One region of the Variovorax terrae genome, then DNA from elsewhere that is predicted to be linked to it. Evidence: predicted binding sites of a transcription regulator. Region 1 holds the regulator's gene; each other region holds the start of a gene.

Evidence for each region. The regulator HrcA, encoded in region 1, represses chaperone genes, less so after heat shock. The targets are predictions, from matches to a motif close to TTAGCACTCNNNNNNNNNGAGTGCTAA.
Region 2: a site for HrcA is predicted at 7,743-7,769, ahead of MMF98_RS17270 (co-chaperone GroES). Genes of this name have one in related genera too.
Region 3: a site for HrcA is predicted at 7,002-7,028, ahead of rpoH (RNA polymerase sigma factor RpoH). Genes of this name have one in related genera too.

The regions. Positions count from the first base shown of each region.
Region 1 covers NZ_JALGBI010000002.1:770,337-780,388, reverse strand. The annotation lists gene MMF98_RS19210 (PP2C family protein-serine/threonine phosphatase) at 1-902, opposite strand, end outside; gene MMF98_RS19205 (serine/threonine protein kinase) at 899-1,906, opposite strand; gene MMF98_RS19200 (YicC/YloC family endoribonuclease) at 1,993-2,910, shown strand; gene gmk (guanylate kinase) at 2,947-3,567, shown strand; gene rpoZ (DNA-directed RNA polymerase subunit omega) at 3,582-3,785, shown strand; gene MMF98_RS19185 (RelA/SpoT family protein) at 3,880-6,162, shown strand; partial or broken gene greB (transcription elongation factor GreB) at 6,173-6,732, opposite strand; tRNA gene MMF98_RS19175 (tRNA-Arg) at 6,968-7,044, opposite strand; gene MMF98_RS19170 (cyclic nucleotide-binding domain-containing protein) at 7,089-7,892, opposite strand; gene hrcA (heat-inducible transcriptional repressor HrcA) at 8,516-9,520, opposite strand; gene MMF98_RS19160 (recombinase family protein) at 9,530-10,052, opposite strand, start outside.
Region 2 covers NZ_JALGBI010000002.1:386,280-396,331, forward strand. The annotation lists gene MMF98_RS17235 (ABC transporter permease) at 1-521, shown strand, start outside; gene MMF98_RS17240 (ABC transporter ATP-binding protein) at 567-1,610, shown strand; gene tal (transaldolase) at 1,656-2,603, shown strand; gene pgi (glucose-6-phosphate isomerase) at 2,614-4,182, shown strand; gene MMF98_RS17255 (phosphatase PAP2 family protein) at 4,240-4,896, shown strand; partial or broken gene MMF98_RS17260 (DUF805 domain-containing protein) at 5,125-5,433, shown strand; gene groL (chaperonin GroEL) at 5,642-7,291, opposite strand; gene MMF98_RS17270 (co-chaperone GroES) at 7,357-7,650, opposite strand; gene MMF98_RS17275 (YciI family protein) at 7,909-8,346, shown strand; gene metK (methionine adenosyltransferase) at 8,444-9,631, opposite strand; gene MMF98_RS17285 (lysophospholipid acyltransferase family protein) at 9,765-10,052, shown strand, end outside.
Region 3 covers NZ_JALGBI010000001.1:621,154-631,205, reverse strand. The annotation lists gene MMF98_RS02855 (M16 family metallopeptidase) at 1-1,374, opposite strand, end outside; gene ftsY (signal recognition particle-docking protein FtsY) at 1,404-2,477, shown strand; gene MMF98_RS02845 (DUF2889 domain-containing protein) at 3,077-3,655, opposite strand; gene cutA (divalent-cation tolerance protein CutA) at 3,720-4,061, opposite strand; gene MMF98_RS02835 (Mpo1 family 2-hydroxy fatty acid dioxygenase) at 4,121-4,585, shown strand; gene MMF98_RS02830 (hypothetical protein) at 4,758-4,982, shown strand; gene MMF98_RS02825 (Crp/Fnr family transcriptional regulator) at 5,020-5,727, opposite strand; gene MMF98_RS02820 (slipin family protein) at 5,870-6,736, shown strand; gene rpoH (RNA polymerase sigma factor RpoH) at 7,058-7,999, shown strand; gene MMF98_RS02810 (sensor domain-containing diguanylate cyclase) at 8,214-9,881, shown strand.

The sequences.
Region 1 (10,052 bases):
CAGGCCTTGCGTGCGGCGGAGCGCCGGATGGCCTCGTTGATCTCGGCGATGGAGCGCTCGATGGCGGCGTCATCGAGATCCTCGACCATGGTGTCGAGCACGCCGGCCTGGATGGTGGAGGCGAACACGCCATCGCTGATGCTGTCGGTAGAGATGCCGCGCGTGGACTCGAAGGAATCGGGGGTTTCCCACTCCAGCGCCACCACGGTCACGTTGTCGCTGTGCTCGCCGCCCTTGCGCAGCGCCTGCTCCACGAGTTCGGGCACGGCGTCGGAAACGGACTGCGCGCTCAGCAGGCGCACGATCTCGTTGTCGTTCAGGCTGCCCCACAAGCCGTCGGAGCACAGCAGGATCTTGTCGCCCTGCTGCAGCACCACCGGCCCGGTCACGTCGAACACGGGCTTGGTGGGCGAGCCCAGGCAGGTGAACAGGATGTTGCGGTTGATGCGGTCGAGCCGGATCACGCCCGCGTTCTGCTGCTCGATGTAGGAGTGGTCGCGCGTGCGCGTGAGCAACTCGCCTTCGCGCACGACGTACAGGCGCGAATCGCCGCAGTGCACCCAGATGGCGCTGTTGCCCTGCACGACGGCGGCCACCAGCGTGGTGCGCGGCGTGTCGAGCATGCCCTTTTCGCTCGCGTAGCGGATGATCTGGTGATGCGCCGCCATCAGCGCAGAGGCCAGGAACTCGGTCGCATCCTTGACCGTGGGCCGCGCCTCCTTCTGGTACAGCGCCGAAACGGTCTGCAGGGCCAATTGCGCGGCCACTTCGCCCTCGGGATGGCCGCCCATGCCGTCGGCCAGCACGAACAGCCCCGACTCGCGCGTGTAGCAATAGCCCATGCGGTCTTCGTTTTTCTCGCGGCCGCCCCGGCGGCTGACCTGGAAGACGGAAAACTTCATTTGAGCTTGGCTCCGAAACCGGTGGCTTTGCGCAGGTTCTTCTTGCCGTCCGACACCATGTTGTCGAACTGCAGGCGCATCTTCTCGCCCACCGTGAGCTTGGTGTAGCGGCGCTCGCCTTCGCGGCTGAGCTCCTTCTGCAGCGCGAACACCGACTGCGGGCGCGACAGCGGGTCGAGCGACATGCACCACTCCACCACCTCGATCAGGTTGTCGGAGTACACGCCGCGCAGGCGCGAGAGGGCCAGCGCCAGACGGTCCTTCTCGAGCCGCTGGGGCGCGTCGTTGGGCGGGTAGCCCTGCATGCAGGCGTAGATGCAGGCGCCGATGGCGTAGATGTCGGTCCACGGGCCCATGGACGAGTCGCGACGGTACATCTCGGGTGCGGCGAAGCCGGGCGTGTACATCGGGCGGATGAAGTTGCCTTCCTTGCTCAGCACTTCGCGCGCGGCGCCGAAGTCGATCATCACGGCCTTGTTGTCGTCGGTGATGAAGATGTTGGCCGGCTTGATGTCCAGGTGCAGCATCTTGTGCTGGTGCACGATGCGCAGGCCTCGCAGGATCTCGTCGAACAGCGAGCGGATGGTGGATTCGCGGAACACCTTCTGCTTCTTCAGCTCGCGCGCAGTGATGATGAAATCCTGCAGGGTCGCCCCTTCCAGGTAGTTCATCACCATGTAGACGGTTTCGTTCTCACGGAAGAAATTGAGCACGCTCACCACGGAAGCGTGCGAGATCTGCGCGAGCGAACGGCCTTCCTCGAAGAAGCTCTTGAGGCCCAGGCGGTACAGGGACAGCTTTTCGGGCTGCACCTGGGGCAGCAACTCGCCCGGTGCCCGCGTGGCCAGGGACGAGGGCAGGTATTCCTTGATGGCGACCTGCTGGCCTTCGTTGTCCACCGCCAAGTAGACCACCCCGAAGCCCCCGGCCGACAGCTTGCGCACCACGCGATAGCCGCCAATCACGGTATCGGGTGGCAACGGCGCTGGTTTGACCTTTGACATAATTTGGGGTGGGTGAGCCTCGGACGGATCGATACCGGGTTTTCCCGGTTATTCTCGACAATCTAGCAACGCTTCAGCAAATCTCCATGCCAGTTTACAGCATGACCGGCTACGCCAGTACCCAGCGCAGCGCGGCTGCCGCGGGGTCCGATGCCGACGCCAGGAGCCATACGTCCAGCCGCCTGGGGCTTGAAATCCGCTCGGTCAACAGCCGCTTCCTGGACTTGACGTTTCGCCTGCCCGAGGAACTGCGCCAGCATGAGCCGGCCTTGCGCGAACTGCTGACGGCCCGGCTCAAGCGCGGCAAGGTGGAAGTCCGCGCCGCGATCGAAAGCTCGTCGTCCAACCTCCTGCCCGACCCCTCGCCGCGTTTGCTGCAGCGGCTCAATGCCTTGCAGGACGGCGTGCGCGCCTGGCTGCCGGACGCCGCGGCCCTCAGCGTGGCCGATGTCATCCGCCTGTCCGCCACCGACAGCACCACGGACACGGATTGGAGCGGCGCGGTGGCCCAGCTGGCCGACCAGGCACTCAAAGACCTGCTGGCCGCACGCGAACGCGAGGGCGAGCGGCTCGCCGTCATGCTGCGCGACCGCCTGATGCAGCTGCGCGCCCTGGCCCAGCAAGCCGGGCCGCTGGTGCCGCAGCTCGTCGAGCAGCAGCGCAACCGCTTCGTGGAACGCTGGAAAGAGGCCATGGCCCTGGCCGAAGGCACGGCCCTCCCCGAAGCCGCCCAGGACCGCGCACTGACCGAGGCCACGGCCTTCGCCATCCGCATCGACGTGGCCGAGGAACTGACCCGGCTGGCCTCCCATCTTGATGAAATCGAGCGCCTCCTGGCCAAGGGCGGCGAGGTCGGCAAGCGGCTCGACTTCCTGATCCAGGAGCTGCACCGCGAGGCCAACACCATGGGCTCCAAATCCGCGGCGCTGGAGCTCACGCGCATCTCGGTCGACATGAAAGTGCTGATCGAGCAGATGCGCGAGCAGGTGCAGAACATCGAGTGACGCTCCTATATTCATAGCATCCAACGCCCATTTCACATGGACTATCCCGGAAATCTCTTTGTCGTTGCGGCCCCGAGCGGGGCCGGCAAGTCCAGCCTGGTCAAGGCGCTGATGGAGCTCGACTCGCGTGTGCAGCCCTCGGTCTCCCACACCACGCGCGCACCGCGCGGCCAGGAAAAGCACGGGCGCGAGTACTTCTTCGTGTCGCAACAGGAGTTCGACGGCATGGTGCTCGCCGAAGCCTTCGTCGAATGGGCCCATGTGCACGGCCAGCGCTACGGCACCTCCAAGAAAGCCATCGAAGACCGCATCGTCCAGGGAGCGGACGTGATCCTGGAAATCGACTTCCAGGGCGCCCTCCAGATCAAGAAGGTCTTCGCCAACGCGGTGCTGATCTTCATCCTGCCGCCCAGTTGGGAAGAGCTGCGCTCACGGCTCGAGCGCCGCGGCGAGGACTCGGCCGAAGTCATCGAGCTGCGCCTCAGAAATGCCGCGCTGGAGATGGCGCAAGCCCGGGAATTCGATTTCGTTATAATCAACGAGTTATTTGAGCGAGCGCTTTTCGACCTGAAAGCGATTGTTCACGCCCAGCGGCTCAAGTTTGCGGCCCAGCGCCGCGCCCGAGCCGACACCTTCCAAGCACTCAACATCACCTGACCCCGGAGAACTTCATGGCCCGCATCACCGTTGAAGATTGCCTGCAACAGATCCCGAACCGTTTCCAACTGGTGCTGGCCGCGACCTACCGCGCGCGCATGCTGAGCCAGGGTCACGCGCCCAAGATCGAGAGCAAGAACAAGCCCGGCGTTACCGCGCTGCGTGAGATCGCCGAAGGCAAGATCGGCCTGGAAATGCTCAAGAAAGTGCCAAACTGACCGCTGTTTGCCGCTTTCGACAAAAAAAGCACCGCCATGCGGTGCTTTTTTGTTGCATTGCACCGTTTTGTCATCCCCACGCTACATTTAGGGGATGAGCGCGGTGCTGAATCCCCCTTCCGGCGCGGGCAAGCCGTCTCCCTTGCCGCAGCCAACCACAGCCAACAGCCCGGCCGCCGCCAACGCGGCCGCGGCCAGCTTTGCCGCGCTCACCGCCAGGCTCGACTACCTGGATGCCTCTGACATCGAGCAGGTTCGCCTCGCCTACCGCTTCGCCGACGAGGCCCACCTCGGCCAGCTGCGCAACAGCGGCGAGCCCTACATCACCCATCCGATTGCCGTGGCCGCCCAGTGCGCCGAATGGAAGCTCGACGCGCAGGCTCTGATGGCCGCTCTGCTGCACGATGCCATCGAGGACTGCGGCGTCACCAAGCCGGACCTGATCGAGCGCTTCGGCGCTCCGGTGGCGGAGCTGGTGGATGGACTCACCAAGCTCGACAAGCTGCAGTTCACCACGCGCGAGGAAAGCCAGGCCGAGTCGTTCCGCAAAATGCTGCTGGCCATGGCCCGTGACGTGCGGGTCATCCTGATCAAGCTGGCCGACCGCACCCACAACATGCGCACGCTGTCGGACGTGCCGCGCGAGAAATGGGCGCGCATCTCGTCCGAAACACTCGACATCTACGCCCCCATCGCGCACCGGCTGGGCCTGAACCAGACCTACCGGGAACTGCAGGATCTGTCGTTCCGCCACCTGCGCCCCTGGCGCTACGCCATCCTGTCCAAGGCCGTGTCCAAGGCCCGCAGCCGTCGGCGGGACCTGCTCCAGAAGGTGCAGCGCGAGGTGGAAGCGGCGTTCACCGCCGCCGGCGTCAGGGTGCGCATTTCGGGCCGGGAGAAAACCCTGTACTCGATCTACCGCAAAATGGACGAGAAGCGCCTGAGCTTTGCCCAGGTCACGGACATCTACGGCTTCCGCGTGATCGTGCCCACCGTGACAGAGTGCTACACCGCCCTCGGCATCCTGCACCAGATGTACAAGCCTGTGCCGGGCAAGTTCAAGGACCACATCGCGATTGCCAAGCTCAACGGCTACCAGTCGCTGCACACCACGCTGGTGGGCCCTTCGGGCGTGAACGTGGAATTCCAGATGCGCACCGAAGCCATGCATGTGGTGGCCGAATCGGGGGTGGCCGCCCACTGGCTGTACAAAGCCAGCGAACCGGGCGGCGCCACCAGCGAGCGGCTGGGCACCAAATGGCTCCAGTCGCTGCTGGACATCCAGTACGAGACACGCGATGCCGCCGAGTTCTGGGACCACGTCAAGGTCGACCTGTTTCCGGACGCGGTCTACGTGTTCACCCCCAAGAGCCAGATCATGGCGCTGCCGCGCGGCGCCACGGTGGTGGACTTCGCCTATGCCATCCACAGCAACATCGGCGACCGCACGGTCGCGGCCAAGATCAATGGCGAGCAGGTACCGCTGCGCAGCGAACTCAAGAACGGCGACGTGATCGAGGTCATCACCGCGCCGGTCTCCACGCCCAATCCGGCCTGGCTCGGCTTCGTGCGTACCGGCCGCGCACGCTCCAAGATCCGCCACCACCTCAAAACCCTGGCCCAGACCGAATCGCAGGGCCTGGGAGAAAAGCTGCTGACCCAGGCCCTGCGGGCCGAAGGGATGGAAAAGCTGCCCGATGACGACGCCAGCCACCAGCCGATCTGGGACAAGCTGCTGCGTTTCACCGGCAACCGCACCCGGGCCGAACTGCTGACCGACCTCGGCCTGGGCAAGCGCATCGCCAGCATCGTGGCCAAACGGCTCATGACCCTGATGACCGAAAAGGGCGAACGCCCCAATGCCCTGCTGATGAGCCGCGAGCGCTACACCGCCCATGAAACCGTGTCGCAGGGCGCCGTCATACTGGACGGCAGCGAGAACGCCTCGGTGCAGTACGCCCCATGCTGTCGTCCCATTCCGGGCGACGGCATCGTCGGCTACCTCGGGCGCGGCGAAGGCCTCGTGGTTCACACCGACCATTGCCCCGTGGCCAAGCGCCTGCAGCACAAGGACAGCGAACGCTTCATCGCCGTTGAGTGGTCGGACGAGCCCACCCGCACCTTCGAAACCGGCGTGGTGATCACCGTCAGCAACGGCAAGGGGGTGCTGGCCCGCATCGCCGCCGCGCTGGCAGCAGCGGAGGCGGACATCACGCACGTGGACATGGGAGACGAAGCGGCACAGGACGCCACCGACCTGCGCTTCGTGATCGCCGTGCGCGACCGCGCGCATCTGGATGCCGTCCTGCGGCAGCTCAAGCGCACGCCGTCGGTCCTGCGAGTGCAGCGTACAGCGGGCGCGCAGCCCTCGCACTGAACCAGCGGCGTCAGCGAGGCAGTGGCGCCGGGTAGCGCACCTGCAGCACCTCGATCTGCTGCACGCCGGCGGGCGTCATGAGCTTGACCTCGTCGCCCTCGCGTGTCTTGAGCAGCGCCCGGGCGATCGGCGAAATCCAGCTCACCTGGCCTTGCGCGCTATCGGCCTCGTCGATGCCCAGAATGGTCACCGTGCGTTCTTCGCCTGACGCATCGGCATAGGTCACGGTTGCACCAAAAAACACCTGGTCACTGCCGTGATGCACCGCTGGGTCCGTCACTTCCGCGATCTCCAGTCGCTTGGTCAGAAAGCGGATGCGCCGATCGATTTCGCGCAAACGCTTCTTGCCATAAAGATAGTCGCCATTCTCGGAGCGATCGCCATTGCTCGCGGCCCAGTGCACGATCTCCACCACTTTGGGACGCTCGTTGTCGATCAGATCGAGAACTCCGCACGCAGCCGCGCGTAGCCCTGCGGCGTGATGTAGTTCTTGCCGCCTGCAGGCAAGGGCGGCAGGGAGACTTCGTCGTCATCGTCCGACTCGGTCTCCCGTGTGAAGGCTTTGCTCATGGCACAACCATACCCGATTCACGCATTGGAATTGCCCGGCGTGGCCATTGGAGAAAGCGCTTTGACGCAGCACGCATCGACGGCCCTCCGTGACAGAACCGGCCAGGGTCGACACCAGAACTCGAGCCCACAGGGAGGCCATGGGAAGCGAGCCCATATCTCCCGATTTCCCCGACAGAAGCGGGCTCAGAAATGGAAAAAGCCCTAGAACCTTTCAGTTCTAGGGCTATCCATTTGGTGCGGCTGGCAGGAATCGAACCCACGACCCCTTGGTTCGTAGCCAAGTACTCTATCCAGCTGAGCTACAGCCGCGAAGACAGAGATTATAGCACGGTATTTTTCGCCTGCCTCAAGCTTCACTGAGACGGGCCACTCATCGGATAAGTGGATCTGAAGTCTTTCCCTTGCCGACGGCGGCGGATGTCAGGCTTCAACTCGGGCTTGCGTGTGGAGTCTGCATTCACGTTCGGCGCGTCATCCATTGGTCGAGTCCGGCGGTGGGCATTCGCCGGCCGGGGTCCGACCGGCAACCGGGGCCTGGCGGAAGAGAGAGGCGACGAGGCGGGAGGCAATGTCCGTATTGCGGATTCGCCCTGCTCCTGCTGGTCCTTGATTTCCATCTGCATGCTGTCGACGATCTGGCTCAGCATGAACACCCGGTGATTGGTGGCCCGCAGCCGTTCTGCGACCTGCATCAGGATGGCGCGGAGCAGCGCAACGCCGACGGGGGGATCTTCGCGAAAGATCCGCTGCTCCAGATCCACTTGATCGAGCACAGCGACATCGACCTCCGTGGCGGCCGTGCAGGTTGCAGAGCGCGGCTTGCCGTCGAGCACGCCCAGTTCGCCGACCAGATGGCCCGCCCCCAGCACCGTCATCACCACCGAACTGGCCTGGCCGGGCGGCTGTTGCGACACCACAATGTCGCCTTGCAGAATCAGGACGATGGTGTTGTGGCTCTTGGCCCCCTCCTTGAACAGCACCGTGCCGACCTTCAACCGCTGCGCCTTCATGAAATTCACAACTTTCAGGGCATCTTCGAGGCTGAGCTCTGGCAGGGATGTGGCCGACACCAGCAATTCGGCCACATCATTGCGCGTGAAGCTTCGTCGTTCGGAAAGGAACGACCCGCTGTCTTCGTCGTCGCTGTCGAGATACATGATGGCTGCCGTTTGGATTGCAGACCTTAGTTTTATCCACGGATTCGATGCTGCCAAGCGACAAATCCTGCAAATTGGGGATAACTCAACGAATTCCCTGAATTTCGTCGGTCATGGGGCCACGCAAACGAGCTATTCCGCACATTTCGCGGCCAAACCAGCGGGGCAAGTGATGGAGGTTTCCCGACGCGAGCCGGGGAAAGGGCAGCCGAGGTCAAGGCGCTGCAACGCCATTGGTGGGCCGTGTTGGACTTGAACCAACGACCAAAGGATTCAGGTTTGCGCGAGTTTCCCCGCTCCCAGGACTATCTCATCACCCACGAATCACATCGCTAGGGTGCCGGGCGCTGATGGACGGTTATCGGCTTGGCTCCTCACGTCCTAGTCTCTGCACCTTCCTGCCTACAACTGCCTTCGGCAGGCTTGGCTCAGGATTGCCTTGGCATACGCTTTAGGTTTCCCTGAGTTCACCCGGTTTTTCCAGCCCGGGTCTCCCCGGGCGGTCACCATTTTGATGAGTCCTCTGCTCTAACCAACTGAGCTAACGGCCCACCCTAGGATGATAAGGCATCCATATGGGTGCTTTCTCCGGACGCGGCAGATCGCGCCACCGCCGCCCAGGCCTACTTGTTGTGGCTCAGCGCATTGCTGACCAGCCTGGAGGTGATATCCACGATCTGGATCATGCGGTCGTAGGGCATGCGGGTCGGGCCGATCACGCCAAGCGTCCCTACCACCTGGCCATCCACCTCATAGGGGGCACTCACGATGGACAGTTCCTCGAACGGCACGACCTGGCTTTCACCGCCGATGAAGATGCGCACGCCTTCGGCCCGGCTCGATATGTCGAGCAAGCGCATGAGCTGTGCCTTCTGCTCGAACAGCTCGAACGCGCGACGCAGGTGCCCCATGTCGCTCGAAAAATCGCTCACGGCCAGCAGGTTGCGTTCGCCGGAAATCACCACGTCGTCCTGTTCCTGGCTCAACGCCTCGGAACTGACCTGCACGGCCGCCTGCATCAACGCGGCGATCTCGCCGCGCAATTTTTCCATCTCGTGCTGCAGGCGCTCGCGCACCTGCTCGATGGCCAGGCCCGCGTAGTTGGCGTTGAGGTAGTTGGACGCCTCCACCAGCTGCGACTGCGAGTAGTCGGCCTCGGTGAAGATCACTCGGTTCTGCACATCGCCATCAGGCGACACGATGATGACCAGCAAACGCCGGTCCGACAACCGCAGGAACTCGATATGGCGAAACACCGAGGTGCGGCGCGGGGCCATCACCACGCCGACGAACTGCGAGAGGTTGGACAGCAGCTGCGCGGCATTGGTGATTACCTTCTGCGGTTGGTCCGGAGCCAGGCTGGGCGTGGCCAGCCGCTCGCGCTGCGCAGTCAGCATGGTGTCCACGAACAGGCGGTAGCCGCGGGCGGTGGGAATGCGCCCCGCCGAGGTGTGCGGGCTGGCGATCAGCCCGAGTTCCTCCAGATCGGCCATGACATTGCGGATGGTGGCCGGCGACAGATCCAGCCCCGAGGCCCGGGACAGCGTGCGCGATCCCACGGGCTGCCCATCGGCAATGTAGCGCTCGACCAGCGCTTTGAGCAACAACTTGGCACGATCATCGAGCATGGGTCCATTTTACTGGGGTAATCTCAAACGCCTAGCCTCCGCCCAGCGCCCCCTACCCTCGTACCGGTGGATATGATCGCGCAGACACGCGACAGATACCCCAAGCATTTCGGCAAGCGTTGACTGCATATACCAGCCAGACCGCCAAGCCTCCGCAGCGGCAGCAACTTCCCAATCAGCCAACGCCCTAGGCGTCCCCCAGGTCTTCCCCCTGGCCCTGGCAGCAGCCTGACCGGCCATCACCCGCTCCCTGATCATCGACCGTTCAAGTTGGGCGACCGCGCCGAGTATCTGAAACGTGAATTCGCCTATAGGCGACGAAGTATCTAGAGGCTCTGTCAATGACGTGATTGCAGCGCCTACAGACTTGAGACGGCCGAGAATACCGATTAAGTCGCCGAGGCCTCTGGCTACCCTGTCGATTTTCCAGACGACAAGCAAATCCCCACTGGAGAGCGAAGCGATTGCTCTCTGTAGTTCTGGCCTAGGCCCCACTCCCGAACCCGCTTCACGAAACACCGTCCGAACACCG
Region 2 (10,052 bases), 380 kb from region 1:
TGGGCGTGAGCTACATCCTGGCCTTCAACGTGCCGCCGTTCGAGCTCACGGGCACCGGCCTCATCATCGTGCTGTGCTTCATGTTCCGCAACCTGCCGGTGGGTGTGCGCGCCGGCACCGCGGCGTTCAAGCAATTGGACCGCTCGCTTGACGATGCCTCGCTGATGCTGCGCGCCTCCACTTCGCAGACGCTGTTCAAGGTGGTGCTGCCGCTGCTCAAGCCGGCGCTGGTGGCCGCGCTGGTCTACAGCTTCGTGCGCGCCATGACCACGGTGAGCGCGGTGATCTTCCTGGTGACGGCCGAGAACGAGCTGGCCACTACCTACATCATCGGCCGCGTCGGCAACGGCGACTACGGCGTGGCGCTGGCCTACTGCACGGTGCTGATCGTGCTGATGTCGCTGGCCATCGCGCTGATCCAGTTCGTGGTCGGCGAGCGCCGGCTGGGCCGAAGAAGGCCCGCCCCCGAAGCGCCTGCGGCGCTTCCCCCTCAAGGGGGCACAGCCAGCGGCCCGGCCTAGCCGGTTCCGCGGCTGTCGCTGGCACCCCATTCACCAAGGCAACTTATGTACGGCATCGAATTTCGCAACGTCACCAAGCGCTATGGCACCGACCCGGACGCGCCGCTGGCGGTCAAGGGCATCAGCTTCGAGGTGCCGCAGGGCACGCTCACCACCATCCTCGGCCCCTCGGGCTGCGGCAAGACCACCACGCTGCGCATGATCGCGGGGCTGGAGTCGCCGAGCGCGGGCACCATCCTGATGGGCGGGCGCGATGTCACCACGCTGGGTCCGGCCGAGCGCAACGTGAGCATGATGTTCCAGAGCTACGCGCTGTTCCCGCACATGAACGTGGTCGAGAACGTGGGCTACGGCCTGCGCATGAGCGGCGTCGGGCGGGACGCGGCCACGGCCCGCGCGCGCGAGGCGCTGCGCAACGTGGGCCTGGTCGGCTTCGACGAGCGGCTGCCGAGCGAGCTCTCGGGCGGCCAGCAGCAGCGCGTGGCGCTGGCGCGCGCGCTGGTGCTGGAGCCGGCGGTGCTGCTGTTCGACGAACCGCTGTCCAACCTCGACGCCCGGCTGCGCCGCGAGATGCGCGAGGAAATCCGCGCGCTGCAGCAGCGCCTGAAGCTCACGGTGGCCTACGTCACCCACGACCAGAGCGAGGCGCTGGCCGTGAGCGACCAGATCATCGTGATGGACCAGGGCCTGATCGCCCAGCGCGGCACGCCGCAGTCGCTCTACGAGTACCCGAAGACCGAGTTCGTCGCCGGCTTCATGGGCGAGGCCATGCTGTTCCCGGGCACGGCCGATGCGGCGGGCACGGTGCACCTGGGGCCGCTGCGCATTGCGCCGCGCCACGCCATGGCGCAGGGCCCGGTGAAGGTGGCGGTGCGCCCCGAGGCCTGGCAGATCGGCGCGCCCGGCGCCGGCCTGGCCGCGCGCCTGGCCAAGGCAGCCTACCTGGGCAGCCTCTACGAGTACACCTTCGAGACCGAACTGGGCTCGATCTTCGTGACCTCGCCGGACCTGGCGCAGGTGCTGGCGCCCGGCGCCGAGGCCGGCTTGAGCCTGGCCGGGCATGGCGTGTCGGTGGTGCAGGTTTCGTAACCCGGATGTCCCCGTGGGGGCATGGCGGCGCGGGATAATCAGGCCATGAACCAACTCGACGCCCTCAAGCAGTTCACCACCGTGGTCGCCGACACCGGCGACTTCAGGCAGCTGGCCGCCTTCCAGCCCCAGGACGCCACCACCAACCCCTCTCTGATCCTCAAGGCGGTGCAGAAGGCCGACTATGCGCCGCTGCTCAAGGACACCGTGGCCGCCTGGCGCCACCAGCCGGTGGACGAGGTGATGGACCGCCTGCTGGTGCGCTTTGGCTGCGAGATCCTGTCGCTGATCCCGGGGCGCGTGTCCACCGAGGTCGATGCGCGGCTGAGCTTCGACACCAACGCCACCGTGGTGCGGGCCGAGCGCATCATCGAGCTGTACCAGGCCCAGGGCGTGCACATCGACCGCGTGCTGATCAAGATCGCCTCCACCTGGGAGGGCATCCAGGCCGCCGCGCAGCTCGAGCGCCGCGGCATCCACACCAACCTCACGCTGCTGTTCTCGTTCTGCCAGGCGGTGGCCTGCGGCCAGGCCAGGGTGCAGCTGATCTCGCCCTTCGTGGGGCGCATCTACGACTGGTACAAGAAGTCGGCCGGCGCGGCCTGGGACGAGGCCGCCCGCGCGGGCGCCAACGACCCCGGCGTGCAGTCGGTGCGGCAGATCTACCAGCACTACAAGCACTTTGGCATCGCCACCGAGGTGATGGGCGCGAGCTTTCGCAACGTGGGCCAGATCATCGCGCTGGCCGGCTGCGACCTGCTCACCATCAGCCCCGAGCTGCTGGCCCAGCTGGCCGCGAGCGAGGCGCCGGTGGCGCGTGCGCTCGACGCGCAGGCGGCCAGGTCGCTCGACCTGCCGGCGGTGAACTTCGACGAAGCGGGCTTTCGCTACGCGCTCAACGAAGACGCCATGGCCACCGAGAAGCTGGCCGAGGGCATCCGGGCCTTCGCCGCCGACGCGGTGAAGCTCGAACAGCTGATGGCCGCAGCCTGAGGCCGCCGCCATGACGCCGCGCCCGCGTTGCGACCAGACGGCGGCCTGGGCTGCGCTGCGCCGGCACTTCGACGGCGGCGCGCGCGACTTCGATCTGCGCCAGGCCTTCGCCGCCGAGGCGGGCCGCTTCGAAGCCTTCAGCCAGCAGGCGCCGCATGTGTTCGCCGACCTCTCGAAGAACCGCATCGACGCCGCCACGCAGGAACTGCTGCTGGCGCTGGCGCGCGAATGCGGCGTGGAGCGGCACCGCGATGCGATGTTCGGCGGCGAGGCGGTCAACGGCACCGAACAGCGCGCCGTTTTGCACTTTTTATTGAGAAATCCGGCGGATGTCCAGGTGCAGTGGTCTTCGGGTGCTATCGAAAACATAGCAGACGAGGCGAGCGAAGCCCTTGCCACGCGAGAGGCGATGCTGGCCTATGCCGAGGCCGTCCGGGCCGACGACGCCATCACCGACATCGTGAACATCGGCATCGGCGGCTCCGACCTCGGCCCGCAGATGGCGGTGCTGGCACTCGACGAATTCACCACGCGGGCCAAGCGCTTTCACTTCGTCTCCAACGTGGACGGGCACGAACTCGCGGCCGTGCTGCGGCAGGTGCGGCCGCACAGCACGCTGTTCCTGATCGCCTCCAAGACCTTCGCCACCCGCGAGACCATGACCAACGCGCACTCGGCGCGGCGCTGGTTCGAGGCCGGCGGCGGGCAGGACATCGCGCGCCACTTCGCCGCGCTGACCACCCACACGGCGGCGGCGCAGGCGTTCGGCATCACCACCTGCTTCGGCTTCCGGGACTGGGTGGGCGGGCGCTACTCGCTGTGGTCGGCCATCGGCCTGGCCCTGGCCATCGCCATCGGCGCCTCGGGCTTTCGCGCGCTGCTGGCCGGCGCGCATGCCATGGACGAGCATTTCCGCACGGCGCCGCCGGCGCGCAACCTGCCGCTGCGCCTGGGCCTGCTCGACGTCTGGTATCGCAACTTCCATGGCTTCACCAGCCGCAGCATCGCGCCCTACCACAGCGCCCTGCGCCGCCTGCCGGCCTACCTGCAGCAACTGGAGATGGAGTCCAACGGCAAGCGGGTGGACGCCCAAGGCCGCGCCTTGCCCTATGCAACCTCGCCCGTGGTCTGGGGCGAGCCGGGCACCAATGGCCAGCACGCCTTTTTCCAGATGCTGCACCAGGGCAGCGACGTGGTGCCGCTGGAGTTCATCGCGGTGAAGCAGGCGGGCCACGAGCTGCCGGGCCACCATCCGCAACTGCTGGCCAATGCGCTGGCCCAGGCCCAGGCCTTCATGCAGGGGCAGGCCGACGCCGGCGGCCACCGGCATTTCCCGGGCAACCGGCCGAGCACCTTCCTCGTGCTCGATCGGCTGGAGCCGGCCTCGCTGGGCGCGCTGATCGCGCTGTACGAGCACCGCGTGTTCGTGAGCGGCTCGCTGTGGGGCCTCAACAGCTTCGACCAGTTCGGCGTGGAACTCGGCAAGCTGCTGGCGAAAGACCTCGAGCCGCGCCTGGCCTCCGGCGACGTGGCGGGGCTAGACGGCTCGACCGCCGGGCTGCTGCGGCGCCTGCGCTAGCGGCTTCGCGAGGCCATCGTGACCTGGCGCTCCGCGATCACCCGCTCCCGGTCGGCCTTGCAAGACCCGGATCACTACCGCCCGCTGATCAGGCCGCTGCTGGCCGGGCTCGCGGCCCTGCTGCTGGCCGTTGTGTTCATCCTCCTGGCGGACGAGGTGACCGAGGGCGATACCCGCGGCTTCGATACCAGCCTGCTGTACGCCGCCCAGGCCTTGAGGGCGGATCACCCGTGGGTTGCCGAGGTCATGCGCGACCTCAGCGGGCTCGGCAGCACCGTCGTGCTGACTGTGTTCACGGTGGCCGCCTGCGGCTACCTGGCGCTGGTCGGCGCCCGCATGGTTTCGGCCCTGGTGGCGATGTCCATCCTCAGCGCCGCCGCGCTGGTGTCCCTGTTCAAGACCCTGTTCGGGCAGCTTCGCCCTGGCGCGGCCTTCGCCGAATTCCTCGCTTCGGGGCTGAGCTTCCCGAGCGGGCACGCGAGCATGTCCGCCGTCGTGTTCCTGACCTTCGGGGCGCTGCTGGCGAGCCGGCACAGCCGGCCGCGCGAGCGCTGGTACATCCTGGGCGCGGCGACCGGGCTGACCCTGCTGGTGGGGCTGAGCCGGGTGGCGCTGGGCGTCCACTGGGCGAGCGATGTGCTGGGCGGCTGGGCCTTCGGAACCGCGTGGGCCGTCATGTGGCTGCTCGTGGCCAGGCACCTGGCCGGCCGCTGACCCCGGGGGCCCGCGTTCTGCCGGGAGCCTGCGGCGCCGCGGCCGCCAACCTGGGGTTTTCTGGCCATTCCGGCTTCAGGTCGTTGTGGGGCGGGCTTGAGGTGCTATCAAAGAATGAGCGGGTGCCGTAAAAAAACCACCGTTTTTGACATATCCGCGCGCCACGCTTGCGCATATCATGTCGCGGGGCCTTCGCCCCGACATGGTCCTGCGAGGAGGAAAAAACCCATGGATTTCCAACAAGCCATCAAGACATGCCTTCGCAAGTACACCGATTTCTCGGGCCGCGCGGCGCGCCCCGAGTTCTGGTGGTTCTTCCTGTTCCAGTTCGTCCTGCTCTTCGTGACATCGATGCTGAGCTACTGGCTCTACTTCATCGCCGCCATCGCCTTGCTGCTGCCAGGGTTGGCGGTCGGCGCGCGCCGCCTGCACGACATCGGCAAGAGCGGCTGGTGGATGCTGGTCGGGTTCATCCCGCTGCTGGGCTGGATTCTGCTGATCTACTGGGCCGCACAGCCTGGCGAGATCGGGCCCAACGCCTATGGCGCCGAGGTGGACAGCGCGCCGCCGGAGCTGGCACGCCGGGACAGCAGTAGCCCGGGGCCTGCGGGCCAGCCTCAAGAAAAAAGGCCGCGTGAGCGGCCTTTTTTCTTGAGCGGGCGCCCCGGAGGGCGCCCTGGCATTGCCGGAAGAAGCCGGGCGGGTTGGTTCCCGCGCCCTGCGCCTTCTCCGGCAGCGCATGGCTTTACATGCCCATGTCGCCCATGCCGCCCATACCCCCCATGCCGCCGGGCATGCCGCCGGCCGGGGCTTCTTCCTTGGGAGACTCGGCCACCATGGCTTCGGTCGTCAGCATCAGCGAGGCCACGGAAGCGGCGTTCTGCAGTGCGGTGCGCGTCACCTTGGTCGGGTCCAGAATGCCCATTTCGATCATGTCGCCATAGGTGTCGTTGGCGGCGTTGAAGCCGTAGTTGCCCTTGCCGTTGAGCACGGCGTTGACCACCACGGAGGCTTCGCCACCGGCGTTGTAGACGATCTCGCGCAGGGGGGCTTCGATGGCCTTCAGCACCAGCTTGATGCCGGCGTCCTGATCGGCGTTGTCACCCTTGATGGCGCCAGCAGCCTGCTTGGCGCGCAGCAGGGCCACGCCGCCGCCGGCCACGATGCCTTCTTCCACGGCAGCGCGGGTGGCGTGCAGGGCGTCTTCCACGCGGGCTTTCTTTTCCTTCATTTCGACTTCGGTGGCAGCGCCAACCTTGATCACGGCCACGCCGCCGGCCAGCTTGGCCACGCGCTCTTGCAGCTTCTCGCGGTCGTAGTCGGAGGTGGCTTCCTCGATCTGCACGCGCACTTGCTTGACGCGGGCTTCGATGTCAGCGGCAGCGCCGGCGCCGTCGATGATGATGGTGTTTTCCTTGCCCACTTCGATGCGCTTGGCCTGGCCCAGGTCGGCCAGGGTCACCTTCTCGAGCGTCAGGCCCACTTCTTCAGCGATGACCTTGCCGCCCGTCAGGATGGCGATGTCTTCCAGCATGGCCTTGCGGCGGTCGCCGAAGCCAGGCGCCTTGACGGCCACGACCTTCAGGATGCCGCGGATCGTGTTCACGACCAGCGTGGCCAGGGCTTCGCCCTCGACTTCTTCGGCAATGATCAGCAGCGGACGGCCGGCCTTGGCCACTTGCTCCAGCGTGGGCAGCAGGTCGCGGATGTTGCTGATCTTCTTGTCGAACAGCAGCACGAAGGGGTTGTCCAGCAGCGCCGATTGCTTCTCGGGGTTGTTGATGAAGTAGGGCGACAGGTAGCCGCGGTCGAACTGCATGCCTTCGACGACGTCGAGTTCGCTGTCCAGCGACTTGCCGTCTTCGACAGTGATCACGCCTTCCTTGCCGACCTTGTCCATCGCGTCGGCGATGATCTTGCCAATGGTCTCGTCGCTGTTGGCCGAGATGGAGCCGACTTGCGCGATTTCCTTGGAGGTGGTGGTGGCCTTGGAGGCCTTCTTGAGCTGCTCGACCAGGGCCGTCACGGCCTTGTCGATGCCGCGCTTGAGGTCCATCGGGTTCATGCCGGCGGCCACGTACTTCATGCCTTCGCGCACGATGGCCTGGGCCAGCACGGTGGCGGTGGTGGTGCCGTCGCCAGCGTTGTCAGAGGTCTTGGAAGCGACTTCCTTGACCATCTGGGCGCCCATGTTCTGCAGCTTGTCCTTGAGTTCGATTTCCTTGGCCACGGACACGCCGTCCTTGGTCACGGTGGGGGCGCCGAACGAACGCTCGAGCACCACGTTGCGGCCCTTGGGGCCCAGGGTCACTTTGACCGCATTGGCCAGGATGTTCACACCCTCGACCATGCGCGCGCGGGCTTCGCCGCCGAAAACTACGTCTTTTGCTGCCATTTGAATAGCTCCAAGAATTAAATGTCTGAATCAATTGGGGCGGGCGCCAGGCCGGCCCCGCAAAATCACTTGGCTTCGACTACGGCGAAGAGGTCTTCTTCCTTCATGACGAGCAGTTCGTCGCCATCGACCTTGACGGTCTGGCCGCTGTACTTGCCGAACAGCACGCGGTCGCCGACCTTCACGCCGACCGGGCTGATGTCGCCCTTGTCGTTCTTCTTGCCGGGGCCCACGGCCAGCACTTCACCCTGGTCGGGCTTCTCGGCGGCGGCGTCGGGGATCACGATGCCCGAAGCGGTCTTGGTTTCGCTGTCAATGCGCTTGACGATCACGCGATCGTGCAGGGGACGAAGTTTCATTGCATCTCCTTGTTCTGAAACAATGGGTTGGGACATCAAAAAGTACCAACCCGAAGGTTGGCACCCGTTAACTTGCCGGATCTCGGCGCTTGTTAGCACTCAATCCTTGCGAGTGCTAATCATAAAGGCTTTTGCCGGGGTTTCAAGATGCGGCCCTGGCCAAGGGTGGAAAAAAGCCGTGCCGATGTCGATACCGCGCCGGCCGGAGCGTCGTGCAGGTGGAGCGAGAATGTTCCGCAACCCAACAAGGAGAGCGATATGAAATTCATGATTCTGATCAAGGCCACCCCGGAAAGTGAAGCCGGCGTGATGCCCAGCGAGCAGCTGCTGACCGACATGGGCCGCTTCAACGAGGAGCTGGTGAAGGCCGGCGTGATGCAGGCCGGGGAGGGCCTGCATCCCAGCGCAAAGGGCGCCCGCGTGCGCTTCTCGGGCCCAAACCGCACGGTGACCGACGGGCCGTTCGCCGAGAGCAAGGAACTGATCGCCGGCTTCTGGATCTGGAAATGCGCCTCGCTGCAGGAGGCGATCGACTGGGTCAGGCGCTGCCCCAACCCGATGCTGGGCGAGTCGGAGGTCGAGATCCGGCAGGTCTTCGAAGCCGAGGACTTCGGCGAGGCCTTCACGCCCGAGCTGCGCGAGCAGGAGGAGCGGCTGCGCGAGCAGATCGCCGGGCAGGGCCAGCCGCCGGCCTGAACCTTGGTGTCAAAGGGGGCTGGGTCGCACCCTCATGAAAAAGCCGCCCGAAGGCGGCTGGCAGGGATGGGGCAGGCGCTGCGCCGGGTGGAACGGCTCAGCCCTTGAGGCCGGCCGCGTTGCGCAGCTGGGCGGCGCGATCGGTGCGCTCCCAGCTGAACTCGGGCTCTTCGCGGCCGAAGTGGCCGTAGGCGGCGGTCTTTTCGTAGATCGGGCGCAGCAGGTCCAGCATCTGGATGATGCCCTTGGGCCGCAGGTCGAAGTGCTCGTTCACCAGCGCGGCGATCTTGTCGTCCGGAATCACGCCCGTGCCTTCGGTGTAGACCGTCACGTTCATCGGCTTGGCCACGCCGATCGCGTAGGCGACCTGGATCTGGCATTGCTTGGCCAGGCCCGCGGCCACGATGTTCTTGGCCACATAGCGCGCGGCGTAGGCGGCCGAGCGGTCGACCTTGCTCGGGTCCTTGCCCGAGAACGCGCCGCCGCCGTGCGGGCAGGCGCCGCCGTAGGTGTCGACGATGATCTTGCGGCCGGTCAGGCCGCAGTCGCCCTGCGGGCCGCCGATGACGAAGCGGCCGGTCGGGTTGATCAGGAAGCGCGTTTCCTTGAGCCATTCCTTGGGCAGCACCGGCTTGATGATCTCCTCGATGATGGCTTCATTGAAGCTGGCCTTCATCTTGGTCGAGGTTTCGCTCTGGTCCGGGCTGTGCTGGGTGGACAGCACCACGGTGTCGATGCTGTGGGGCTTGCCGTCCACGTAGCGCATCGTGACCTGGCTCTTGGCGTCGGGGCGCAGGAAGGGCAGGCGGCCGTCCTTGCGCAGCTGGGCCTGGCGCTCCACGAGGCGGTGCGCATAGTAGATGGGCGCGGGCATCAGCTCGGGCGTTTCGTCGCAGGCGTAGCCGAACATCAGGCCCTGGTCGCCGGCGCCGGTGTTCAGGTGGTCGTCGCTCGCGTGGTCCACGCCCTGGGCGATGTCGTTGGACTGCTTGTCGTAGCAGACCATCACGGCGCAGCCCTTGTAGTCGATGCCGTACTCGGTGTTGTCGTAGCCGATGCGCTTGATGGTGTCGCGCGCGACCTGGATGTAGTCGACGTGCGCGTTGGTGGTGATCTCGCCCGCCAGCACCACGAGGCCGGTGTTGGTCAGCGTTTCGGCGGCCACGCGGCTGCGCGGGTCCTGCTGGAAGATCGCGTCGAGGATTGCATCCGAGATCTGGTCGGCGACCTTGTCGGGGTGGCCTTCGGAAACCGATTCGGACGTGAAGAGAAAATCGTTCGCCATTTTGAATAAACTCCTGTGTTCAGCTTTTGGGCGTTGCCCTGAGCTTCGGAGCCCTGGCGAACGCTTTAGCAGATTTGTTTTACGTCGCCCTGCAAGTTGCTCATTTAACTCAGCGACGCCGTTATTTTACCGCATGCAGTTTCTTTTTCGCCTGAGCGCCCGATTGCCCCTGTCCCTGCTGCATGCTTTGGGGGCGGCGCTGGGCTGGCTGGTGTACCTGGGCTCGCCCACGTACCGGCGGCGCTTTCATGAAAACATCGTCCAGGCCGGCGTACCGTTCGCGCGGGCGCGCGGCGCGATCGCCGGCGCCGGCCGGCTGGCCAGCGAACTGCCCTGGATCTGGCTGCGGCCGCCCGCACACAAGCAGGCGCTGCTTCGCTGGGAGGGGGCGGCGCTGCTGGAGGCCGCGCTGGCGCAGGGC
Region 3 (10,052 bases), on a different contig from region 1:
CGCCGGGCGCGGCGCGCGGTTCTTGTCCAGAGGCTGCGGGCGCAGCGTGGCGACGGTGAGCTGGTCGTCGCCGAAGTAGCGCGCCGCCACCGCCTGCACCTGCTGCGCCGTGACGGCGCGCAGGCGCTGGATCAGGCGCTCGCCGGCGTCCAGCGGCTGGCCCTGGATCCAGTAGCTGCCGAGTTCGCGCGCCTGGTTCATCAGCGAGTCGAGCTTGTAGACCTCGCCGGCCACCCACTGCGTCTTGACGCGGTTGAGCTCGGCCTCGCTCACGCCCTCGCGCGCCACCAGCGCCACCTGGGCGCGCAGCGCGGCCTCGACCTGTTCCGCGGTCTTGCCCTGCGCCGGCACGCCATCCAGCACAAAGAGTTGCGGCCCGCGCCCGAACAGGCCGTTGCCCGCGCCGGCGCTGTCGGCCACGCGGTCGGGCCCCTGGGTCAGCGCGCGGGCCAGCCGCGCGCCCTCGTAGCCGTCGAGCACGGCCGCCAGCACCGTGAGGGCAAGCGCGTCCTCGTCGGACGGCTGGGGCGCCGTGAGCGAGGCCAGTTGCGGCACGCGGAACGCCAGCGTCACGTAGGCCTGCTCGGCCGGCGCCTTGAATTCGAGGCGGCGGATGCCCGCCTGCACGGGCTCGGTGCGCGGCTTGCGCGCGGGCACGGCGCGCGCCGGGATGCCGCCGTAGTATTTCTCGGCCAGGCGATGCACCTGGGCCGGCTCCACGTCGCCCACCACCACCACGGTGGCGTTGGCCGGCACGTACCAGCGGCGGTGGAAGTCGCGCACGTCGTCGGGCGTCATGGCGTCGAGGTCGCTCATCCAGCCCACCACCGGGCGGTGGTAGGGCGAGGCGATGAAGGCCGCGGCATTGAGCTGCTCGTACAGCAGCGAGCGCGGCACGTCCTCGGTGCGCATGCGGCGCTCCTCCTTGACCACCTCGATCTCCTTGCGGAACTCCTCGTCAGGCCACTGGTTGTGCGCGAAGCGGTCGGCTTCGAGCTTCATCACATCCTCCAGCCGGCCGGCCGGGATCTGCTGGTAGTAGCCGGTGTAATCGCGCGTGGTGAAGGCGTTCTCGCGCCCGCCCAGCGCCGCCACGCGGCGCGAGAACTCGCCCGGCGGCAGCGTCGGCGTGCCCTTGAACATCATGTGCTCCAGCGCATGCGCCACGCCCGAGGTGCCGTCCACCTCGTCCAGCGAGCCCACGCGCACCCAGACCATGTGCACGGCCGTGGGCGCGCGCCGGTCGGGCTTGACGATCAGCGTCATGCCGTTGGCGAGGGTGAATTGTTCGGTTTTGACGGGGGTCTGGGCGCTGGCGCCGGCCGTGAAGGCCAATCCCAGGACGAAGGAAAGGGCTGGGAGAAGTCGTTTCATAGAATGGTGTGATTCTAGAAAACCGCCCAATGTTCAGTTTCTTCAAGAAAAAAGCACCGCCCGCCCCCCCTGCTCCCACCGCGCTGCCCGACGCCGCAGCCCCCGTTTCCGTGCCGCCGGCCGTCGCGCCCGCCGTGGCTGCCAGCCCGGCGCCCGCCGCGCCCGAGCCCTCGCGCAAGGGCTGGCTCGACAAGCTCAAGGCCGGCTTGCGCAAGACCGGCTCGAGCATCGCCACCGTGTTCACCGGCACGCAGATCGACGATGCGCTGTATGAAGAGCTGGAAGCCGCCCTGCTGATGGCCGACACCGGCGTCAAGGCCACCCAGCACCTGCTGGACGATCTGCGGCGGCGCGTCAAGGAAACCAAGACCACCGACCCGGCCGCCGTCAAGGGCCTGCTGGCCGACGCCATCGCCGAGCTGCTGGCGCCGCTGGAGAAGCCGCTGGTGATCGGCCAGCACAAGCCCACCGTGATCATGGTGGCGGGCGTCAACGGCGCGGGCAAGACCACCTCGATCGGCAAGCTCACGCGCCACCTGTCGGCCGAGGGCGCCTCGGTGCTGCTGGCCGCGGCCGACACCTTCCGCGCCGCGGCGCGCGAGCAGCTTGGCGTCTGGGCCGACCGCAACACCGTGGAGATCGTCAGCCAGGAAGGCGGCGACCCGGCCGCCGTGAGCTTCGACGCCGTCACCGCGGGCCGGGCGCGCGGCAAGGACGTGGTGCTGGTGGACACGGCCGGGCGCCTGCCGACGCAACTGCATTTGATGGAGGAGCTGCGCAAGATCAAGCGGGTGGTGACCAAGGCCGATGCCACGGCACCGCACGAGGTGCTGCTGGTGATCGACGGCAACACCGGCCAGAACGCATTGGCCCAGGTGCGCGCCTTCGACGACGCGCTGCAGCTCACCGGCCTGATCGTGACCAAGCTTGACGGCACGGCCAAGGGCGGCGTGCTGGCTGCCATTGCCCTCTGGGCGCGCGAGCGCACCCAGATTCACCCGGACTTGCGGCCGGTCCCCGTCTATTTCATCGGCGTGGGCGAGAAGCTCGAAGACCTGGAAACCTTCAGCGCTCGGGAGTTTGCGCAGGCTTTGCTGGCTTGATTTTGCTGGCTTGATTCTTGGTTGGAGGTTTTCCTCCGGCGAAGCGCCTGCCGCCGGGGCGCAGCGCTTGCGCCACCAGAGCCCCGGCCCCTTCGGGTGAGCCGCTGCAGTGCTCAAAACGGGCGGGCCTCAGTGGCTTGGGTTTGACACTTGTCGTCCGCTGCGATGGCCTGGCCCGTTTTTCCGCGCTTCGCGCCCGGAGCTCTTGATCGGTGGCGCAAGCGCTGCGCCCCGGCAGCAGGCTTTGGGCGAGCGGGCGGGTTGCGCGCCTAATGAAAATGCCTGCGCCCCTGCGCCCCTGCGCCCCTGCGTTCCCAAGCTCTTTCGCGGACCACCATCTCCTCTCGCGCCCAAGCGTGCGCCCAGGCCGCGCGGCCCAATCAGAGCCGCAGGCGCGAAGCACGGAAAAACAGGCTGCGAGGTCTCAACGGACCGCCGTTGTCAAACCCGAGCCCATCCGGTTCGCCTGTTTTGAGTACTGCAGCGGCTCACCCCGCAGGGGGCTGCGGCGAGGGCCGCGCTGCCTGGGCGCACGCTTGGGCGCAGGCGCGGTACAGGCGTGCGGCACAGGCACGGCGCCCGCCTATCGCAGCAGCAAATCAATCAGGCTTGCGCCCCGGCTTTGCCCAGCCCACGAATTGCGGCGCCACGCGCGCCACCACCGGGCCGTTGAAGTCCCAGGTCATGCACTTGCCCATGTAGAACGGCGGATCGCCGCCCTCGACGGCCGGCTGCCCGGCCTCGCGGCGCCGCACCTCGCGCGCATGCGGGATGGTCTGGAAGGCCGCCGTCGCCAGGTTGAACAGCAGCTCGCGCAGGTGGGTGCAGCCCTGCACGCCGCCGATGGCGCGGTCGATCGCCTGGCGCCAGCCGGGGCCCATGGTCTGGCCGATCATGCGTTTCATGGTGGCATCGGCGGACCGGCATTCGCCGAACGGCGTGCTCTCCATCGAGGTTTCGATGTCATGGATGCAGAGGCGGTCGTCCACCGTCGCGCGCAGGTGCATGTGGTGGATCGGCGTGCCCGCGGGCATGGAGCGGCTGCCGCTGGCGTAGCTGTAGTGCTTGCTGTCGTGCAGCTCGCCCTCCATATCCCACAGCCCGTCCTCGCGGGCATAGCCGCGGAAGGTGATGGTTCGGGTGTGCAGGGGAGCGCGGGCGGCGGGTGTGCTGAGCATGGGGGAATGAAAGCGTTCAGTGGGTCTGGAAAGGATTTTGCCCGCATTGCCCCGGCGCGGCCTGTCAGGCGCCAGATTGCGGCCCCAATTGGGCCAAGGTCCAGGCGGCATAGTCTTTGTCTGCTATGTATTTCATAGCAACGATCTGCGGCAGCTCGTAGGGGTGATGCGCCTTCAGCCAGCGCTCCAGCGCCGTGCGGGCCGCCGGGGCGGTCTTGAACGTGAGCCGGAATTCGCGCTCCTCGCACAGCCGCCCCTGCCAGGGGTACAGCGATTCGATCGGCTCGATCTGCGCGCAGGCGGCAAGCTGCTGCGCCAGCACCTCGCGCGCCAGGCGGTGCGCGTCCTCAAGGGTTGCCACGGTGGTGGCGACGCTCCAAATGTCGTATTTTTGACTGTCTTGCATGGCCGCGGACCTCCAGAATCAGGTCATTGTTCCAAGAATACAGCCCAGGAGACAGCCCCATGACGACCGCCGCCGACACCCACGCCCCCGCCGCCGGCACACGCCGGGTGGACCAGCTGCTCGCCCACTACGGCGAGAGCCACCGCAACCCGACCAACGAGCTGATCCACTTCGTGGCCATCCCGGCCATCATGCTCAGCATCGTGGGCATGATGTACGCCGCGCATCCCTGGGTGGCCTATGCCTTCCTCGCGGCCAGCGTGGTGTACTACGCCCGGCTGTCGGTGGTGTTCCTCGTCACCATGGTGCTGTGGTCGGGCCTGCTGCTGGCCCTGGTGCTGGCCATGGGCGCGATGGCCTTCAAGCTGTCGCTCGCCATCTTCGTCGTGGCCTGGATCTTCCAGTTCATCGGCCACAAGATCGAGGGCAAGAAGCCGTCCTTCTTCGAGGACCTGCAATACCTGTGGGTGGGGCCGCTGTTCGTGCTGAGCAAGCTGTTCAGCCGGCTTGGCATCCGCTGGTAAGCCACCGCTAACTTCTGCAACCTCGGCGCCGTGCCTGCGCGGCGCGGCACGGGCGGCGATGTCCCCTCGCCCCGGCCCCCTCGCGCAAGGATGCGAGAATCACGCGCCCTCTTTGACCGTTTGCTCAGTCTTGGCCATCGAGGGGCTGTCGATTGTGTGAAAGGCACGGAGCATGTTTCGAGGAATTTTGGCAAGCGCCCTGGTGCTGGCGCTGATCTGGTTGGGCCTGCAGGGACTGGGCTGGCTCATGGCCTCCCTGCTGGGCCGCGATCTGTCCACCCTGGAGTGGACCCTGGCCGTCCTGGTTCTGGCGGCCCTGGCGGCCGGCACCCTGCTGCGCCGCCGCAAACAGGCGCGCCGCAAGCACCTCGCCCTGCGCGACTCGGCGCTCTGGTGAGCCCACGCCCCGCACGCCCAGGCGCCGCACGCGCGGGCTACGGCGGCAGCAGGCGGTCGTACTCCTTCTTCACCACGGCATAGCATTCGCAGGTCCGCTGCTCGAGCCCGTGCCGGTCGAGCACGGTGATGTGGCCGCGCTGGTAGCGGATCAGCCCGGCAGCCTGCAGGTGGCCGGCCGCCTCGGTCACGCCCTCGCGGCGCACGCCCAGCATGTTGGCGATGAGTTCCTGCGTCATCGCCAGCTCGCTGGACGGCAGGCGGTCCAGGCTCAGCAGCAGCCAGCGGCAAAGCTGCTGGTCCAGCGAATGGTGGCGGTTGCACACGGCGGTCTGCGCCATCTGGGTGATCAGGGCCTGGGTGTAGCGCAGCAGCAGATGCAGCACGGGGCCGGCCTGCTCGAACTCCTGCAGCAGCAGGCCCGCCCGCAGGCGCCAGCCCTGGCCGGCGCTTTGCACCACCGCGCGGCTGGGGGTCGACCCGCCGCCCATGAACAGCGAGATGCCGACCATGCCCTCGTTGCCGACGACGGCGATCTCGGCCGACGCGCCGTCGGCCAGCACATGGAGCAGCGAGACGATCGCCGTGGTCGGGAAGTACACATGCGCCGGCTTGGCGCCGGATTCGCAGAGCACCGTGCCCAGCGGCAGCGCCACAGGCTCCAGCAGTGCCTGCCAGCGCGCCCACTCGGCCGGCGGCAGCGCCGCAAGCAGCCGGTTGTGTCGCGGATCGGCAGCGGGGGCCATCGACATCTCCTGGGCAGTCCGGCCAACCAGTCTACTCCCGCGCCGGCTCTGCCGCACAGGCGGCCGGCCCGCCAGCGTGCGATAGCGCACAGACGCGGCCTTGCGCCGCGGGCATGCTGATCCTGTTCACAGGAGTGATGCCATGAACATGATCACCCTCTTCATCGTCGCCGTGCTGGGCGCCCTCGGCGCACTGCTCGCCACCCTGGGCTGGCTGGGCCTGGGCATCGCCTTCGGGGTGGCCGCGGCCCTCGTCGCGCTGTCCCTGAAAATGGCCAACACCTGGCAGAAGTTCGTGGTGCTGCGCGCCGGCAAGCTGCAGGGCGTCAAGGGCCCCGGGCTGTTCATGATCATCCCGATCGTGGACAACGTGGTCGCCGTGATCGACGAGCGCATCCAGACCACTGCCTTCAATGCCGAGCAGGCGCTGACCCGGGACACCGTGCCGGTGAACGTCGACGCCATCATCTTCTGGCGCGTGCACAACGCGCAGAAGGCGGCGCTGGCGATCACGGACTACCGGCAGGCCATCGACCGCGTGGCGCAAACCTCGCTGCGCGAAATGATCGGGTCGTCGCTGCTGGCGGCGCTGCTGTCCGACCGCCGGGCGGCCGACCGCCAGCTGTGCGAGGACATCGGGCGCAAGACCGTCGAATGGGGTGTGACGGTCAGCTCGGTCGAGATCCGGGACGTGGCGATCCCGGTGGCGCTGCAGGACGCGATGTCGCGCCAGGCCCAGGCCGAGCGCGAGAAGCAGGCCCGCATCATCCTGGGAACGGCCGAGGCGGAGATCGCCGGCAAGTTCGTGGAGGCGGCCCGCATCTATGCCAACCAGCCGGGCGCGCTGCAGCTGCGCGCCATGAACATCATCTACGAGACCACCAAGGAGCGCGGAACGACCATCCTGATCCCGAGTTCCATGGTCGACAGCATGAACCCTGCGGCGGCCGTCGCCGTCGCGCTGACCACCGGCGGCACCGCCCATGCCGTGCCGGAGCCTGTGCATTAGGTTAGGGCCGGCTCACATTCCAGGTGCCCGGGCGCGGCCTGGCCTGCGGGGCAGGCGCGGCGCTAACCGGACCCGGCTGTCCGGCCGCCCAGCAAGCCCCGCTTCCCGCCGGGTCTTCCGGCAGAAGAGCCCGGGCTCTTGAAAATCCCATGAGAATCAATCATTTGAAGGTCAACACCGGTGGATTGACCGCAGTCACATTCCAGATCGACATCGGCCACGGCCAGGGCACAACCCTGGCTATGGAGGTGATTGAACTTTCCATTTAGCACTCTATCGAAGGGAGTGCTAACATGGATCTCTAGAGAAAGGAATTCTGGTATGACCCATCAGGCTGGAACCTCTGTCACCGCACTTGCCGTTGCCAATCCGTGGGCTGTGGTGCCCCCGCTCGGCAATCTGGATGCCTATATTTCGGTGGCCAACCGCCTGCCCCTGCTGACCTTGCAGGAAGAGCAGGAGTTCGCCAGAAAATTCAAGGAAAACAACGACCTGGAAGCGGCCGGGAAGCTGGTGCTGTCGCACCTGCGGCTGGTCGTGTCCGTGTCCCGCCAGTACCTGGGCTATGGCCTGCCGCACGGTGACCTGATCCAGGAGGGCAACGTGGGCCTCATGAAGGCCGTCAAGCGCTTCGACCCCGACCAGGGCGTGCGCCTGGTCAGCTACGCGCTGCACTGGATCAAGGCCGAAATCCACGAGTACATCCTGAAGAACTGGCGCATGGTCAAGGTGGCCACCACCAAGGCCCAGCGCAAGCTGTTCTTCAACCTGCGCTCGATGAAGCAGGGTTTCAAGGCCGATGCCGCCGCGGAAGACGCCGCCACCCACCGCGACACCCTCAATGAGCGCGAAATCGAGCTCATGGCGCGCACGCTGAACGTCAAGCGCGAGGAAGTGATCGAGATGGAAACCCGCCTGTCGGGCGGCGACGTGACGCTCGATCCCGGCCCGTCGGACGACGGCGAGGACAGCTTCGGCCCGATCGCCTACCTGGCCGACGCCCGCCACGAGCCGACCGCGCTGATCGAGTCGCGCCAGCGCGACGTGCTGGCCAGCGACGGCATCGCCGCCGCGCTCGAAGGCCTGGACGAGCGCAGCCGCCGCATCGTGGAAGAACGCTGGCTCAAGGTCAATGACGACGGTTCGGGCGGCATGACGCTGCACGAACTGGCCGCCGACTACGGCGTGAGTGCCGAACGCATCCGCCAGATCGAGGCGGCCGCGATGAAGAAGATGAAGAAGGCGCTGGCCGAATACGCCTGAATGCGCCTGGCCGGCACTTTATGGAGCCCGTCGTGGTAAGTCCGCGACGGGTTTCTTTCATCCAGGCACACCCCCCGGCACAATAGCGTCCGTGCCCTCAGCGCCCCCGCTCCCGACACCCCGACGGCTCGTCCGTTTCCTTCTTGCCCTGGCGTGCTTATGGCTGGCATGGTCCGCCGTCTTCGCCGAGGAAGCGTCTCCCGCGCCGCCGCTGGTGCGGCTGGAAGCCACCCAGTCCCTGGTCAACCTCGCGGATGAGAGCGAATTCTGGGTCGACGAAACCGGCATGCTCGGCATCGACGCCCTGGAGCAGCGCCAGGCCCGCCTGCCCTTTCGCCTGCGGCATGTGGACCAGCCCCACCTGATCGACGGCAAGGCCCTGTGGCTGCGCTTTGACGTGCGGATGGAAGACACCTCGGTGCGCTGGCAGCTCGAGCTGCCGCTGGCCGGCGTGGACCTTGCCACGCTCTACTACCGCGACGACCAGGGCCACTGGGTGGTGCAGCGGGCCGGCGACAGCCTGCCGCTCAGGGCCTGGCCGCAGGCCGGGCGCTACCCGGTGTTCTCGCTGTCGAACACGCCGCAGAAAACCACCCGCTACTTCCTGCAGATCATCCATGCGCGCGTGCCGTTTTCGGCCGGGCTGCAAATCGTCAGCGACAGCCGCATGACCACGCAGCACGAGAAGGAGCAGTTCTTCCTGGGCGCCTATTTCGGGCTGGCGGCGCTGGTGGTGGTGCTGGCCGCGGCCAACGCCCTGGCCTTTCGCGACTCGGGCTTTGGCAGCTATGCCGTCTACGTCGCCCTGCTGGCCGCGGCGCAGGCCGCCTTCACCGGCGTGGCCGCGCAATACCTGTGGCCCGGCTACCCTCAGCTCAGCAATGCCGGCGTGTTCTTCCTGCCGCTGATGGCCGCGGCCACCGGCATGTGGTTCGTGCGCACGGTGACCACGCCGCGGCAGTTCTCGCCCGCGCTGGACCGCTTCGTGCTGGCGCTGGTGGGCCTGCTGGTGGCCGCGGGCCTGATCGACGTGCTGTTCCCCACCAGCGAGGGCTTTGCCGTCACCAACACGCTGCTGACGGGCAGCATGCTGGTGATGCTGTCCGTCATCGTGCTGTCGGTGTTCGAGGGCGACCGCGACGCGCGCTGGGTGGCGCTGGGCTTCCTGCCGGTGATGATCGCTGCGATGTTCCCGCTGCTGCGCAACTTCGGCCTGATCTCGTCGGGCTTCCTCACCGAGTACGGCCTGACGCTGGGCTCGGCGATCGAGACGCCGATCCTGTTCTACGGCCTGCATCGGCGGCTGTCGGTGCGCCGCGAAGCGCAGGCCCGCGCGCGCGCGCTGTCGCAGACCGACCCGCTGACCGGGCTGGCCCACGCGCGCATCCTGCTGCTGCGCCTGCAGGGCGCGCTGGTGCGCGCGGTGCGCTACCACCACCAGAGCGGCCTGCTGCTGGTGAACCTGTCGAACCACGGCGCGCTGCTGCGCGAGCATGGCGGCGAGGCCGCCGAGCGCTCATTGGTGCTGGCCGCGTCGCGCCTGCGCGCCGTGGCGCGCGACGTGGACACGGCCGCGCGCGTGGGCGACCACCAGTTCGCGCTGCTGATCGAGGGCCCGACCACGCTGCAGGAAACGCAGGACATCGCGATGCATGCCGTGGCGCGCGGCCTGCGCGAGTCGGACATCCTGCCCGGTGGCGCCAGCCTCAAGTTCCACATCGCCATCACCATGCTGCCGGCCGGCGCGCTGGACGCGCAGACGCTGCTGGCCCGCCTGCAGGATGAGCTGCGGCAGATGGAGCCCGATGCGCGCAAGACCATCCGCGTCGCCAGCTTTGGGGCGCCCCCCGGGGCGGAGTCACCCGGCCCGGCGTTTTCTTGAGACGGCGCGCAACATCTGAAACAATTTTCTGCGGGCATCCACATGCTGCGGCCCCGTTGTCGCGGTAGCATTGCAGGCTGATCCGGCGCCAAGGCCCCGGGCCGTCGCCCGGACCTGTCTTCGCGGCGCGGGCCCCCGGGCCGCCGTCTTCACCTCAACCGCCTCCGGCCC